Regions from separate parts of the Paenibacillus sp. FSL R7-0333 genome, predicted to be linked through region 1. Evidence: riboswitches for the same ligand, from Rfam matches in the RefSeq annotation. Region 1 holds a riboswitch; the other holds the start of a gene.
The links. A riboswitch is a leader RNA that binds a small molecule or an ion and turns the genes downstream of it on or off. The one in region 1 is predicted to bind thiamine pyrophosphate.
Positions count from the first base shown of each region.

Region 2: it holds a riboswitch for thiamine pyrophosphate, as region 1 does, so the genes downstream of both, thiC (phosphomethylpyrimidine synthase ThiC) here and MKY86_RS12640 (ABC transporter ATP-binding protein) in region 1, are expected to answer to the same signal.

Region 1 covers NZ_JBBOBZ010000001.1:3,062,205-3,070,268, forward strand. Annotated here, with positions in the region: gene thiD (bifunctional hydroxymethylpyrimidine kinase/phosphomethylpyrimidine kinase) at 1-243, opposite strand, end outside; gene thiM (hydroxyethylthiazole kinase) at 270-1,076, opposite strand; gene MKY86_RS12630 (ABC transporter substrate-binding protein) at 1,095-2,189, opposite strand; gene MKY86_RS12635 (ABC transporter permease) at 2,186-2,962, opposite strand; gene MKY86_RS12640 (ABC transporter ATP-binding protein) at 2,943-3,713, opposite strand; TPP riboswitch at 3,848-3,950, opposite strand; gene MKY86_RS12645 (TetR/AcrR family transcriptional regulator) at 4,017-4,673, opposite strand; gene MKY86_RS12650 (DHA2 family efflux MFS transporter permease subunit) at 4,824-6,344, shown strand; gene MKY86_RS12655 (amino acid ABC transporter substrate-binding protein) at 6,613-7,467, shown strand; gene MKY86_RS12660 (amino acid ABC transporter permease) at 7,467-8,064, shown strand, end outside.
Region 2 covers NZ_JBBOBZ010000001.1:7,559,878-7,567,941, forward strand. Annotated here, with positions in the region: gene hisF (imidazole glycerol phosphate synthase subunit HisF) at 1-414, shown strand, start outside; gene hisIE (bifunctional phosphoribosyl-AMP cyclohydrolase/phosphoribosyl-ATP diphosphatase HisIE) at 411-1,130, shown strand; gene hisJ (histidinol-phosphatase HisJ) at 1,145-1,972, shown strand; gene MKY86_RS32685 (ribose-phosphate diphosphokinase) at 1,996-2,943, shown strand; gene MKY86_RS32690 (tetratricopeptide repeat protein) at 3,110-4,558, shown strand; gene trxB (thioredoxin-disulfide reductase) at 4,605-5,558, shown strand; TPP riboswitch at 5,608-5,714, shown strand; gene thiC (phosphomethylpyrimidine synthase ThiC) at 5,866-7,560, shown strand; gene MKY86_RS32705 (DUF1858 domain-containing protein) at 7,776-8,003, shown strand; gene MKY86_RS32710 (DUF438 domain-containing protein) at 8,018-8,064, shown strand, end outside.

The sequences.
Region 1 (8,064 bases):
CATCCCTGTCTTAATGGCATCCGGCGGCAGATCACTGCCGATCGAATCCAACTGGGCTGCAACGGTCTCCGGCTCGATCGGAAAGACTCCCTGGACACCTAGTGTATTCTGGGCGGTGAGTGCAGTAAGTGCAGACATGCCGTACACTCCCAGCTCCTGAAACGTCTTCAAATCCGCCTGAATTCCGGCCCCGCCGCCGCTGTCAGAGCCGGCAATGGTCAACGCTTTGCGTATGCTAGTCATCTTGTTCTCTCCTTTGGCTGTACGGTCTAGGCTTCGGCGAGCAGCTTCAGCCGTGAGCGGCTGCTGTATTGCTCCGGGGTCACTAGTGACAATTGATTCAGAAACCCAATCTGGAAGCTGCCCGGACCTTGGGCTTCAGCCGCCTCAGCGGCAAGCTCTGCTGCCACGCCGTAGAAGGAGAGGGCCTCGGCAGCCGCCTCAAGCACCTCCCCGCCGCTTACGGCAAGAAATGCACCCACCACCGCACTGAGTAGGCAGCCGGTTCCGGTCACCCGGGTGAGGATGGAGTGTCCGTTGCTGGCGATATAAGTGCGCTTGCCGTCTGTGATGATGTCTTCCTTGCCGGTGATAATCACGACACAGTTCAGCTTCTGCGCCGCCTTATTGGCTAGAGCAATTACATCGCCTTCGCCTGCTCCGGCATCTACGCCTTTGCTGGCCCAGCTCTCCCCGGCCACATTGGCAACCTCGGCCACATTGCCGCGCAGGGCAGTAAGCTGAAGCTCACGGAGCAGCCCCGCCGTAACATCCGTGCGGTAGGCGGTAGCACCGGCTCCAACGGGATCAAGCACGAGCGGTACATGGTGGCGGTTCGCAGCCTTTCCGGCTTCGATCATGGAAGCAATGGCAGCTTCATTCAGTGTACCGATGTTCAGCACAACCGCGCCGGACATGGCGGCGACATCGGCTACTTCTTCGATGGCATCGGCCATGAACGGCGAAGCTCCCAGGGCCAGAAGCCCATTAGCTGTGAAGTTAGCGACTACGATATTCGTGATATTATGCACCAGTGGGTTCGCTTGGCGTACTTTGGACAGATAAGACATATGAATTCCTCCTGTAGGTATAATTTAAAAATTAATAAAAGCATTCTTAACATCCACTTCGGCAGCCAGCAGACCGTTCTCGCTCAGCCACTGGTTCACCTTCTCCCATGATGCGCTGTCCTGATAGCCGAAGGGCTGGGAACCGGCATCCATCAGCGGCAGCAGGATCTCCAGACTGCGCTGTTCAATGGCTTCATCCAGCGGTGCGGTATCCTCCTGATGGGCGAGCAGCAGCTTCAGCGCTTCATCCGGGTGATCGGCTACATACTGCTGGCCTTTTCTGATGGCATCCACGAATTTCTGATAAAAGCCCTGTGAATCCTGCAGTCCCTGCTCACTGGCGACCAGCACCAGCTCATAATAATCCGGGACCCCGTAATCCACGGGATTGAAGGAGCGGACCAGATGGCCTTCCTGCTCCAGAATCAGCTGCTCATGGTTGATGAACCCGCCCATAATGCCATCCACCCGTCCGGTGGAGAGAGCAGGGATCAGCTCATAGCCGACATCCACCAGCTTGAGGGAGGAAGGGTCCCCGCCGTCGCTTTTGACCATCGTGTTCAGCATGGCTTCATACAACGGGACGGAGGAATATCCGGCCTGCTTGCCGGACAGCTCTCCGGGGCGGGTAATGCCGCTGTCTGCGGCTACCATGAGATGATTCAGCGGATGACGCACCAGCGCGGCAATCGACTTGACTGGAATCTGCTCACCCTGTGCCATCAGCACCTGGGGCTGATAACTGAGTGCCAGATCCACCTTCCCCGCAGCAACAAGCTTCAGCGCATCATTGGTATCGGCCGGCATCTGAATCTCAACCTCCAGACCTTCCTCAGCGAAATAGCCTTCAGCCTCTGCCGCATACAAAAAGGAGTGGACAGCATTGGGATACCAATCGAGCATAATCGTCAGCTTATGGGCCCCGCCTTTAGCCCCGGTCCCAGCCCCGGCCTCAGAGGTAGAGGGTGCAGCAGCCGGGGAGCCGGAGGCCGCCGGATTGTCCGTATTGGCGCAGCCTGCCAGGACAGGCAGCATACATAGCAGCAGAGCGGGCAGCAGCAGCTTGACTGGCTTTGATATTCCACTCAACAGATAACGGAAATAGCGGATAGTAGTCATGAATAACGTCCTCTTTTCTTCAGAATAATCTTCTCCAGCGCGGCGACTGCCAGAAACAGCAGGATACCGAGTAGAGATAATAAGACAACAGCGGCGAACATCTTGGCACTCTGCAGATTCCCGGCCATTCTGCGGCTGAAATAGCCCAGCCCCTGGCTGCCCCCTAGCCATTCCCCGATGGTTGCACCGATCACACAGTACACAGCCGACAGCTTCAGTCCGGAGAAAAAAGAGGGCAAAGCCAGCGGAACGCTCACCTTCCCGAGAATCTGCCAGCGGTTCGCGCCATAGGTCAGCAGCAGCTCCCGGTAGGCGTCCGTGTTCTTGGACAACCCGTCATAGGTGCCGATGACCACCGGGAAGAAAGCGGTTAGGAAGACAACGGCGACCTTACTCCATAGGGTGTAGCCGAACCACATGATGAACAGGGGAGAGAGCGCGATCAGCGGAACCGTCTGGCTGATAATCAGCAGCGGGTACAGCGCCTTGGCCAGCGGACGGAACAGGTGCATGGCGATTCCCAGCAGGCTGCCGCAGACCACGGATAGTGCGAAGCCTGTGAGCACTTCAAGCAGTGTGGCGGGCAGATGTACCCCGAACAATAGATGGCGGTCTTCCATCAATGCCATCCACACCGCAGACGGAGCCGGAAGGATGAAGGGAGGAACCAGGCCCAGCCGGGCTACAGTCTCCCAGACTGCAAGCGTCAGCAGGGCGAGCAGGGCAGCCGGACCGTAATGCTGGAGCAATCTTCTAGGAGCGGCGGTTCTCATATAGCTTCAGCTCCAATTCCTGGCGCAGGGCGGCGAACTGCGGTTCATAGTTCAGACTGTGATGACGCGGACGGGGGAGACCGGCTGGGAATTCCTGCATCCCGCTGCCGCCACTGCCCGTCATTAGATAGATTCTGTCACTGAGCAAGAGTGCCTCCTCCAGGTCATGGGTGATGAACAGCACCGTCTTGTCCAGCTCTGCCCATAACTCCAGCAACCAGCGCTGCAGCGAACGCTTGGTAATGGCATCAAGCGCCCCGAACGGCTCATCGAGCAGCAGCAGATCATTCCCCGCCGCCACGGTGCGGAGGACCGCCACGCGCTGGCGCATCCCGCCGGACAGCTCCTGGGGATAAGCCCCTTCGGTTCCCTCAAGGCCGAAGCGTTGCAGCAGGGTACGGATCTCGGCCACAGCGGCCGCTTTGGGACGGCTGCGCTTGAGTTCCCAAGGCAGCAGACAATTGTCCAGCACGGTGCGCCAAGGCAGGAGGAGATCCTGCTGCGGCATGTAGGCCACACTGCCCAGCCTCTTCGCTGCTGCCGCGGACTCGGCTCCGTTCAGCGTAATCCTGCCTTTGTCCGGCTCCAGCAGGCCGGCGATGATTTTGAACAAGGTGCTTTTGCCGCATCCGCTTCCGCCTACGACAGAAATGAATTCGCCGCGCTGCACATTCATGGATAGCCCTGAGAAGACTGGGGTCCGGGACGAACCCGTCCCGAAAGCATAGGATAGATTGCTAATGTTGATCATAAGACTATGTACGAAACCTCCCGGATTGATTGATATAGATATTGTGTTGAGCACAAAAAAGCCCCATTCATTCCCGGAGGCAATGAATGGGGCGGAAGGTACAGTCGGCTGCGGCCCTGTGACGGGAACCACTGATACATTCTGCTCCACTTCCCTCCGCTGGTATGATCCAGATCAGGTTCAAAGGGTCCGGAGCTTAAGCTCCGTCTCAGTCGGCCGACTCCCCTAGTGAATAATGTTGCTATTGAATTCGTAATTGCTACTTAATATACCACAAATTCTTCTCTTGTAAAGAGCAGATGCTCAGCGCTTCGCCAGACCGGTCACGAACAAGGTGACGATGCCCCGGGAGATGTCCAGCTTGGAGGAATGGTGCCGCTTCTGCTCATACAGGTACAGATCGGGGCTGAGAACAGAGATTAAGGCCGTGGCGGCAAAGGCAGGATCAATGTCAATAATCTCACCGCCCTCCGCAGCACGCTGCAGCAGCTCAGTCATCATCACCCCCAGCCGCTGAAAAAAAGGATGCTCAAACTGGGTCAGCTGCTTCTTGCCGGTGAACTCGGCTTTGATCATATTCAGCAGCTCAGCATACTGCTCAATGAAATCGGCAATCTGCTCAATGCTGCTCTGTAGCTGAGCGAGAGCCGGAGCTTCACCGGCACTTGCAGCCACCTGCTGCTCCAGCCCGGACAGGAATTGATCTGCGCTGCCCTTCAGCAGTGCAGAACAGATCTCACCCTTGTCCGTGAAGCGGCGGTACAGGGAGCCTTGCCCTATGCCTGCCCGCTTGGCAATGCTGTACATGCTGACTGCCTCAAGTCCGCTCTCGGTGAACAACTGGCGGGCAGCTTCAAGAATCCGCTGTACATAAGGATCGGCGGACTCGGGCGGAGCAGATTCTATGGCTTGCGGAGCTGAGCGCGGGAGCTGTGCAGCATCGGTGTCTGGCTTTTTCATGAGTACCCCTTTCAGAAAAGAATTGACACATCGGACAATTGTCCGTAGACTATGAATTGCACTTACGGACAGTTGTCCGTTCACTCATTATATAGAACAATCTGCCCGCAGGTCAATGTAGAACGCGGACAGCTCAGGAGGAGAAGAGACATGGATCAGACCTTGAAGCAGGAAGCCGATTTCCGGCTGTCCAGCATTCTGGTTCCGCTGCTGGCCATTATTGCCGGAGTATTTATGGTTGTGCTGGACAGTACGGCAATGAATGTAGCCTTGTCCAGGCTGGTGGTGGATTTCAAGACGGACCTGCATACGCTGCAGTGGGTAGTTACCGGATATATGCTGGCTCAGGCTTCAGTTATTCCACTTTCAGGCTGGCTGTCTGACCGGTTCGGGGCCAAGACGGTCTTCCTGACGGCGGTAATTGTGTTTACGATAGGCTCGATTCTGTGCGCTACACCAAGCAGCGCCGAATGGCTGATTGTTTTCCGGGTCATTCAGGGACTTGGCGGTGGCTGTGTGCTCCCTGTCGGGATGGCCTATGTGTACAGACTGGCTCCCAAAAGTAAGGTTGGCGTTGTCATGGGGATTATGGGTATTCCCGTCCTGTTCGCACCCGCTATTGGTCCGGTATTGTCGGGCTGGCTGGTTGAATACCATTCCTGGCGCTGGATCTTCCTCATTAATATTCCGATTGGCATTATTGCTGTGCTGATCGGACTGCGCAAGCTGCCGAATGCGGCGAAGAACAGCGTGCCCGGCATGGATAAGCTCGGTATGGTTCTTGGCCCGCTGGCTTTTGCTTCGCTCACTTACGGGGTCAGCCAGGGTGCGCAGAGCTGGACCTCTGAGAAGACGCTGATCGGGCTGCTGTTGGGCGCTGTGGCGCTGATCGCTTTTGTCATCGCCGAGCTGCGCTCCAAGACACCGCTGCTGGAGCTGCGGATTCTGAAATCCGTTGATTTTACGACAGGGATCATCGTGCAGTGGATTGCCCAGTTCGGCTTATATGGCGCGTTATTCCTGCTCCCGCAATTTCTGCAGCAGGCCCGCGGCTTCGGCGCATTTGATACCGGCCTGACGCTGCTGCCGCAAGCGATTGCTTCCGGGCTGATGATGCCGGTTGCCGGAATCCTGTTCGACCGGATCGGTGTGCGCTGGCTCGTGGTCTGCGGTCTCAGTCTGGTCTCCGGTGCGTTATTCCAGTACTCCCATGTGGATCTTACCACGCAGAGCGGCGACCTGATCCTTCCGCTAATCATGTGCGGGGCCGGAATGGGCATGATGATGATGCCGATGAACACGCATCTGCTCAACAAGGCGCCAAGTCATCTGGTGAACCGGGTAACCTCGCTGACGAATTCGATGCAGCAGGTGATTACCTCGCTGGCCGTCTCGACGCTGGTTACAATTCTGACGGCAAGAACAACGGCGCGCGGTACCGAGATGCAGGAGGCCGCTGCCGCTGCCGGAAAGAGTACCGCAGGCGCTTCGCAGGATGCGCTTCTGCTGGCCAAGCAGACCGTGTTGTCGCAGGGCTTCGCGGACACGTTCCACATTATGATGTTTGTCGCGCTTGGCGGTGCGGTCCTTGGACTGCTGCTGCGCCGGGGCCGCCATTCCGGAGCTGAGCGTTCCAAGGAAAAGGCGGCACCGGAAATCATGCACGTATAGTTGTGCCCTTATAGCAGCAGAGCTTGTAACATCCATATAGCAGCGATTCTCCTTTTGCCGGAGGGTCGCTTTTTTGTTGATTTCTCTTCAGAGAATCCTGATGCCGGAGCAGAATTTGGGGTAAGCTAAGCTATGGAAAATCAATACAATATAAATCCGATGTATATAATCGGAAAAAGTTATTGACGCAGGTAACACCCCGGTGTTACGATTCATTTTGCCGGTAATTACGGTGTGTAAAGAGAAGATACGAGAGGGGATTCATCGAATGAAAAAACTAAGTCTAACTATTATGCTGCTCCTGACCATGGTCACGGCTGCGGCTTGCGGAAGCAACAATACGGACAAGACAGCAACGGGCGGCAACACTCCGGCTGAACCTACGGCTGCGGCTACAGAGGGTGCAGCTTCCGGGGAGCAGAACAGCCTAGAAGCCGTCAAAGCCAGCGGCAAGCTGCGCATCGGAACCGAAGGAACCTACGCACCGTTCACCTTCCATGATGCGGACGGCAAGCTGACGGGCTTCGATGTCGAGATTGCTGAGGAAGTCACCAAGCGCCTGGGTGTGAAGCCGGAGTTCATTGAGACGCAGTGGGACGGGATTTTTGCAGGGATGGATGCGAAGCGCTTCGATGTGATTTTCAATGAAGTCTCTATCACCGATGAGCGCAAAGTGAAATATGATTTCTCTGATCCCTATATTGTCTCCAAGGCTGTGCTGATCGTGCCGGAGGATAATCAGGATATTAAGACATTCGCTGATCTCAAGGGTAAAAAAGCTGGCCAGTCGCTCACCAGCAACCTCGGCAAAATCGCCACAGACAACGGTGCCGAGATTGTATCTACCGAAGGCTTCAACCAGGCGATTGATCTGCTGCTCTCCGGACGGATTGACGCCACTGTCAATGACGGCTTGTCTTTCCTAGATCTGAAGAAGCAGAAGCCGGATGTCAAGATCAAGCAGGTGGATGAGATTGCCGAAGGCTCGCATAGTGCCGCAGTCTTCCTGAAAGGGAATGACGAGCTGGTGCAGGCTGTGAACGAAGCACTGACCGCTATGAAGAGCGACGGAACCTACCTTAAGATCTCCGAGAAGTACTTCGGCACTGACGTATCGAAATGATGGATGACCGCCAAATACAAATATTTCTCGATTCATTGCTGCCTCTGTTCAAAGCAGGGGTGGCTTTTACCCTTCCGTTAGCACTGGTATCATTCATCCTGGGCCTGCTGCTGGCTGTAATTACGGCACTTGCCCGGCTGTCCTCCTGGAGGCTTCCGAAGCTGATCGCCCGCTTCTACGTCTGGGTGATTCGGGGAACGCCGCTGCTGGTGCAGTTGTTTATTATTTTCTATGGACTGCCCGCCGCCGGGATTGTGCTTGATCCATTCATCGCCGCTGTCATCGGGTTCACGCTCAGTGTTGGGGCCTACTCCTCCGAGATTGTCCGGGCTGCCATCCTGTCTATCCACAAAGGCCAGTGGGAGGCCGCGTTCTCGGTGGGGATGAGCCGGAAGCAGGCTCTGCGCCGGGTGATATTGCCTCAAGCGGCCCGTGTGTCGGTTCCGCCGTTATCGAATTCTTTTATTAGCCTGGTTAAGGATACTTCGCTTGCGGCCAGTATTACTTATGTTGAGATTTTCCGAAAAGCCCAGCAGATTGTGGCGACAACCTATGAACCCCTGCTGCTGTATTGCGAAGCGGCGTTGTTCTATCTGC
Region 2 (8,064 bases), 4.5 Mb from region 1:
GGGGCCCGTCACTTCGGCTCCCAGTGTATTGTAGTGGCGATGGATGCCAAATATAATGAGGCTTGGGGCGAATGGGAAGTGTATACGCACGGCGGACGTACGCCCACGGGTATCCGGGCTTTGAACTGGGCCAAGGAAGCCGAGCGGCTGGGCGCGGGTGAGATTCTGCTTACAAGTATGGACGCGGACGGGACCAAGGACGGCTTCGACCTGAAGCTGACAGCGGCGGTCAGCGACCTGCTGAGTATTCCTGTCATTGCTTCCGGCGGGGCCGGGAGAATTGAGCATTTCTATGATGTATTTACGCAAGGCCGGGCAGATGCCGGACTTGCGGCAACCATTTTTCACTATAAAGAGATTGCTATTCATGATCTGAAGGTTGATCTGAAGCAAAGAGGAGTAGAGATCCGATGAGCGAGGACAAGAAGGATATCGCACTAAGCCAGCAGGAGGCTGTGTCCGGCATCCGTTGGAATGAATCAGGCCTGCTGCCTGCTGTCATTCAGGATGCGCGCACCCTGGAGGTATTAATGTTCGCCTATATGAATCCTGAATCGCTGCAGCGCTCCCTTGCGAGCGGCCAGACCTGGTTCTGGAGCCGTTCACGCAGCGAGCTGTGGCATAAGGGGGGAACGTCCGGCAATACGCAGGCGATCACTTCGATCCATTACGATTGTGACAGCGATACGCTGCTGGTGAAGGTAGTGCCGGAGGGACCGGCCTGCCATACCGGGGAGAACAGCTGCTTCTTCCGCGAGATTCCGCTCGATTCACCGGCAAACGTAACTGACACTGCCGGGGCTGCCGTGAATGCTGCTGAAGCAGAGAGCGGCCGGTTTGCGGTACTCGGGGAGCTGGAGCGTGTGATTGCCGAGCGTGAGGTGAACCGTCCTGAGGGGGCGTATACGACCTATCTGTTCGACAAGGGCGTGGACAAGATCCTGAAGAAGGTCGGTGAGGAAGCCTCCGAGACGATCATTGCCGCCAAAAACAAAGATAATGCCGAGCTGCGCCTGGAGGTCAGCGATCTGATCTATCACCTGCTGGTGCTGCTGCAGGAGCGCAAGCTTCCGCTGGATGAGATTCTGGAAGAGCTGAGCGCCCGCCATGAACGCCCGCGGCGGGATTAGGAGGAACTTTCTGCATGCATATCGATTATCATACCCATCATGAACGCTGCGGCCATGCCGTCGGGAAGCTGGAGGAGTATGTGCAGCAGGGCATCGCTCTGGGTCTTGAGCAGCTCGGGCTGTCGGATCATCTGCCGCTGATCCATGTCGACCCGGACCACTACTATCCCGAGATGGCTATGCCTCTTGCGGAGCTTCCGCGATATGTGGAGGAATGCCTTACGCTGAAGGAGCGCTACCGGGGCACGATTGAGCTGCGGGTCGGGCTGGAGGCGGATTATATTGAGGGATATGAGGAGCAGATCCGCGAGCTTTTGGCACCCTATCCGTGGGATTATCTGATTGGCTCGGTGCATTTCCTGGGAGAATGGGATATTACCGACCACCGGCAGACCCATGGCTGGGAAGGCCAGGATGTAATGGCGGTATACCGCCGCTATTATGATGCTGTACAGAAGTCGGCGTTATCAGGATTATATGATATTATAGGACATATGGACGTCATCAAAAGGTTCGGTTACGGACCCCGGACGCCGGAGGACCTGGCGGAGGCTAAGAAGCTTGAGCTGGATACGCTGAAGGTCATTGCCCGCAGCGGCATCTCGATGGAGCTGAACGCTTCCGGGCTGACCAAGCCGTGCGCCGAGATGTTCCCGGCAGAGCATGTGCTTGTTCAGGCGCTTGAGCTGGGCATTCCGCTCACGGTTGGCTCTGATGCGCATGATCCCATGAAGCTGGGAGACGGCTTAACAGAGGCCCGGGACATGCTCTGGCGCACCGGCTTCCGCGAACTGGCCGTCTTTGAAGGACGCCGCCGTACATCTGTTCCGTTCAACGTATAAATTTATAATCCCAGGAGGGTACTATGCATCATCAATTACGGATTTTTTCCGGTTCGTCGAATCCGAAGCTTGCCGCTGATATTGCGGAGCGCCTTGGTGCGCCGCTTGGCCAGATTAAGCTGACCCGTTTCAAAAGCGGCGAGATTTATGTGCATTATGAAGAGAGCATCCGGAACTGCGACGTATTTTTGGTGCAATCCCTGGCTCATCCGATTAACGAGCTTTTTGTAGAGCTGCTGGTCATGATTGATGCCGCCAAGCGCGCATCGGCCAGAACGGTGAACATTATCGTTCCCTATTACGGGTACGCCCGGCAGGAGCGTAAGTCCGCACCACGTGAGCCGATCTCGGCCAAAATGGTCGCCGATGTGCTGACCACCGCCGGTGCAACGCGCGTAATTACGATTGATCTGCATGCCGCAGCCATACAGGGATTCTTCAATATTCCGGTCGATCATCTGACGGCGCTTGATCTGATTAGCGGTTATCTGAAGGTGAAGGGGCTTACCGATCTGGTCGTGGTCTCCCCGGATGCGGGACGAGCGTCCATGGCGGAGAAGCTGGCCAGCCGGCTGGATTCGCCGTTCGCCATCATGATTAAGAAGCGTCCGGCGCATAATGAATCGGTGATTACGCATGTCATTGGTGATGTGGAAGGCAGGACGCCAATCATTATAGAGGATCTTATAGATACCGGAACCACGATCGTCAATGTGGTGGAGGGCCTGAAGGAGCGGGGCGCCCGGAACAGTATCGTCTGTGCTACGCACGGACTGTTCTCCGGGGATGCGCTTGAGCGGATGGATCATCCCAATATCGACGAGATTGTCATTACCGATTCGATTGCCCTGCCGGACGAGCATTCCAGCAGATTCGCAGTGCTCTCGGTAGCTCCCATGCTGGCTGAGGCCACGCGTATTATCATCGAGGGCGGTTCCATAGATAAGCTGTTCAGAGACGCGGGGATTTAACTCCCGCGTCTTTTTTTGAGCTTTTCCCTCCCGTTAGCTCTCTCTCTGAGACTTGAGAATCTCGTTGCCACATGTGGTATACTGTGTGAAGAAGACAGCCGAGACCATAAATGGAAACGAACAGGTAAGGCTAGGGAAGCTGAAACAAGGGAGGTGCCTTGCTTCCATGATAGAGAGAACTTCAGAGAATGCCGCGGAGCACAGTAATGTCATTCCGGTCACTCTGGATGCCAATTTTTTCTTTGAAAGAGCCGTTCGGTCGCTGGACCGCTTTCAATATGATAAGGCATTAAGAAATTTTCGCAAAGCTGTTGAATATGAGCCGGATAATCCGGTGAATCATTGCAATATGGCGGGTATATTATCTGAGATGGGCAATTATACCGCATCTAACGAGATTCTTATCCATGTTCTGGAGAAAATCGACCCCGCTATGACAGAATGCCATTTCTACATGGCTAATAACTTCGCCAATATGGAAAGCTTTGAAGAGGCGGAGCGTTCGCTGGTCACTTACTTGGAAGAGGATGCTAACGGCGAGTTCATGACCGAATCCGAAGAACTGATGGAGCTGCTGCAATATGAGCTGAACCGGCCTGCTCCGCTGGTGCGTATCCGCAGCCGTGAGGGAGTCGTAGAGCATGACCGGGCGCGTAGTCTGCTGGAGGAGGGTAAGTTCCCTCAGGCTGTAGAGCTGCTGGAGGAGATCACTGCGGGTACCCCGGATTTTTTGGCTGCGCATAATAATCTGGCATTAGCTCATTTCTATATGGGCCGGTTCGCCAAGGCGAAGGAATGTCTGAATGAGGTGCTGAAGCAAGACCCCGGCAATCTGCATGCTCTGTGCAATATGGCCATCTTCCTGCAGTATGCAGGAGATAAGGAACAGCTTGAAACGCTGCTCGGTATGCTTGAAGCAACGGTGCCGTTCCATCAGGAGCATGTATTCAAAATGGCTACAACCATGGGTATCCTGGGCCGGCACGCTGCCGCTTACAGCCATTTCCGCCGTCTGCTGAAGGATGAGGAGGTCGCCGGAGATGCCGGGCTGTATCATTACTGTGCGGCCGCGGCAAGCAATAGCGGAAAACATGATGAGGCGCTGCGCTGCTGGAGACAGGCAGCCAAGCTGGACCCTGCTTCCGCTGTCCCGGCGTTCTTCCTGTCCCAGCTCCAGCAGGCCCGGGCAGAAGGACAGCCTATGCCTGCTGTCAGCTATAACTATCAGCTGCCCTTCCAGGAGCAGCTGAAGCAGTGGAAGGGCAATACGGGCAGATTCACTGAAGAAGTGCGGAATAATCCGCTGCTGCGCGCCTCGTTCTTCTGGGCGCTGCGCTACGGCGATTCCGCTACGAAGCTTCAGGTGACCGAGGCTCTCCGCTGGATTGAGGACGAGGAGATGTCCGAGGTACTGCGCGGAGTTCTGGAGCAGGAGCCGCTGCAGGAGGACCGCCTGCAGGAGGCGGTATTGTTCAGCCTTCAGCGGCTGATCGGGGAGAACCTGAATGAAGCCGGCGGCTCGCCCGGCGAAGAGCAGGAGCCTGCGGCTGCTCCCGGACCCAAGGGGATGCTGCCCGGAACCGGCGGCTTATCGCCGTCCACTACCCGTATTTGAAGCAATTGCTGTTGTAAGAACACCTACTTGTAAGGAGGCCAATGTAATGTACAAAACGATTGTAATCGGAACAGGCCCGGCCGGGCTGACTGCCGCGATTTATCTGGCGCGTGCGAACCTGAGCCCGCTGGTCATTGAAGGTTTGCAGCCGGGGGGACAACTGACAACGACGACAGAAGTGGAGAACTTTCCAGGCTTCCCTGAAGGGATTCTGGGTCCGGACCTGATGGACAATATGCGCAAGCAGGCGGAACGCTTCGGCGCTGAATTCAAGAATGGCTGGGTGGAGTCGGTGGACTTCTCACAGCGTCCGTTCAAGGTAACAGTGGACGGAATGGGTGTACTGGAAGCGGAGTCGGTTATTATTTCAACCGGGGCCTCTGCAAGATATCTGGGCATTCCGGGCGAGCAGGAGAATGTGGGACGCGGGGTCAGCACCTGTGCGACCTGTGACGGCTTCTTTTTCCGTAATAAAAAGATTGTCGTCGTCGGCGGCGGAGACTCCGCTATGGAGGAAGCCAGCTTCCTGACCCGCTTTGCGTCCAGCGTAACGCTGGTTCACCGCCGTCCCGAGCTGCGGGCCTCGAAGATCATGCAGGACCGGGCGCGTGACAACAGCAAGGTAACCTGGGCCTTGAACCGCACACCGGTTGAAGTAACGGTAGGAGAGACCGGAGTGAAGGGCCTTACGGTGCTTAATAATGAGACAGGTCTGACAGAGCTGGTAGAAGCAGACGGTGTGTTCGTAGCGATTGGACACACACCGAACACAGCCTTCTTAGGCGGCCAGATTAACACCGATGCCAACGGTTATATCGTGGTGAACCCGGGTACCACCGAGACCAACATCCCGGGTGTATTCGCCTGCGGCGATGTACAGGATACACGTTACCGTCAAGCGATATCGGCAGCGGGAACCGGCTGTATGGCCGCTATGGATGCCGAGAAGTTCCTGGAAGGTACGATGGTGCACGACTGGAGCGAATCGCTGGATAAATAACGGGTTTACAAGAATTACCCATACAGGTAAAATGTATTTAATTAGATAAGATACCCACTAGGGGAGCCTGAATAGGCTGAGACGGGAAAATTGAATTTCCGGACCCTTGAACCTGATCTGGATCATACCAGCGTAGGAAAGTGGAGTCGGACCTTTTTTGAATACAGTCTTATTTGACTGTTCCTTTAATAAAGCCGCTCCAGGTGGAGCGGCTTTTTGACTTGCAGGAATCTATAGATTCTTCGGCTCAGTCTGCTGCGTGACATCTTATCTGATTGACTCACAGAGTGAAGAGGAGGAGATTGGAATGTCAGAAATGATGAAGAACGAAGAGGTGGATCTTTCCGGATTCCCCGCAAGCCGTAAAGTGTATGTGGAGGGCTCACGCCCGGATATCCGGGTTCCGATGCGGGAGATCAGCCTCAGCAGAACCGAAGGCGTTGCCGGGGAAGAGGACAATGCTCCGCTGCGGGTCTATGACACAAGCGGTATGTACACGGATGCCGCGGAGGAGATGGACATTCGGAGGGGGCTGCCGCCGCACCGTTCAAGCTGGATCGCGGAGCGTGGCGATTCGGAGGAGTACACCGGAAGAGCCGTCCGGCCGGAGGATAACGGAATCCGCAGAGAAGGGGCTGCCGCAGAAGCTTATCCAGGACTGTGCAGGAATCCCCGGCGGGCCTATGTAGGCGGCAATGTGACTCAGCTGCATTATGCAAGGCAAGGGATCATCACACCGGAAATGGAGTATATTGCGATCCGAGAGAATACCCGGAAGGAGTTCGTAAGGGATGAGGTGGCTGCGGGCCGTGCTATTATTCCGGCCAATATCAATCACCCGGAGAGTGAGCCGATGATTATCGGCCGTAACTTCCTGGTGAAGATCAATGCCAACATCGGAAATTCGGCGGTCACTTCTTCTATTGAAGAGGAGGTGGAGAAGATGCGGTGGGCGACCCGTTGGGGGGCTGATACCATCATGGATCTCTCCACCGGCTCTAAGATCCATACCACCCGGGAGTGGATTATCCGCAATTCTCCTGTGCCGGTCGGGACAGTGCCCATATACCAGGCGCTGGAGAAGGTGAACGGTATAGCCGAGGACTTAACCTGGGAGCTCTATCGCGACACGCTGATTGAGCAGGCGGAGCAGGGGGTGGATTACTTCACCATTCATGCCGGGGTGCTGCGGCGCTATATTCCGCTCACTGCCCGGAGAATGACCGGCATCGTATCCCGGGGCGGATCGATTATGGCTGCCTGGTGCCTGGCCCATCAGCAGGAGAACTTCCTGTACACACACTTCGAAGACATATGTGAGATCATGAAGACGTATGATGTGGCCTTCTCACTGGGGGATGGCCTGCGTCCCGGCTCTATCGCCGATGCCAATGACGAAGCCCAGTTCGCCGAGCTGGAGACGCTGGGAGAGCTGACGGCGCTTGCCTGGAAGCATGATGTTCAGGTTATGGTAGAAGGTCCGGGCCATGTGCCAATGCACAAGATCAAGGAGAATATGGACAAGCAGCTTGAGATTTGTCACGAAGCCCCTTTTTACACCCTCGGTCCGCTAACTACGGATATTGCACCCGGCTATGATCACATCACGTCGGCCATCGGGGCAGCGATAATCGGGGGGCTTGGAACGGCAATGCTGTGTTACGTTACACCTAAGGAGCATTTAGGCCTGCCTGACAAGAATGATGTGCGCGAAGGCGTCATTACCTACAAAATTGCTGCACATGCCGCAGACCTCGCCAAGGGACATCCGGGTGCGCAGGACCGGGACAACGCGCTGTCCAAGGCGCGGTTCGAGTTCCGCTGGCGCGACCAGTTTCATCTCTCCCTGGACCCGGAAAGGGCGCAGGCGTATCATGATGAGACGCTGCCTGCGGAGGGGGCAAAGCAGGCGCATTTCTGCTCGATGTGCGGCCCTAAATTCTGCAGCATGCGGATTTCGCATGATATCCGGAATTCCCATAGATGGAGCCAATCACTGTAACTTAGCTGCATGACCTAATCTATATGTAGGTATGTTGTTCATGGCCGAGAGGCCGTGAATACAGCGGAAACGTATAATTCTGAGGCTATCCCCCCAAGCTGAATGGCTGGCGGGGATAGTCTTTTTGTAGTTAGTGATTACAATCACAATTCACCCCTGTACCCTATGCTAAGCTGGTGTTGAGAAGAATTCTCATTAGTGAGGTGTGCAAAAGGATGAGCAAAGCGTTGAAGCTGGATGAATCGGTCTTTGAGCTGGTAACCAGGCACCCGGAAGTGGTGGAGATCATGGTGGAGCTGGGATTCCGTGATATTGCAAAGCCTGGAATGCTGCAGACCGCAGGACGATTCATGACCCTGTCTAAAGGAATGAAGTTAAAGAAAATAGAGCTGGAAACCGTTCGGCTGGCCTTTCAGCAGCATGGTTTCGAGATTATAGAATAGAAGGAGAGATTGCGATGAGCGAACTGATTAATAACCGCGAGGTCGATATTCCGGAACAGAC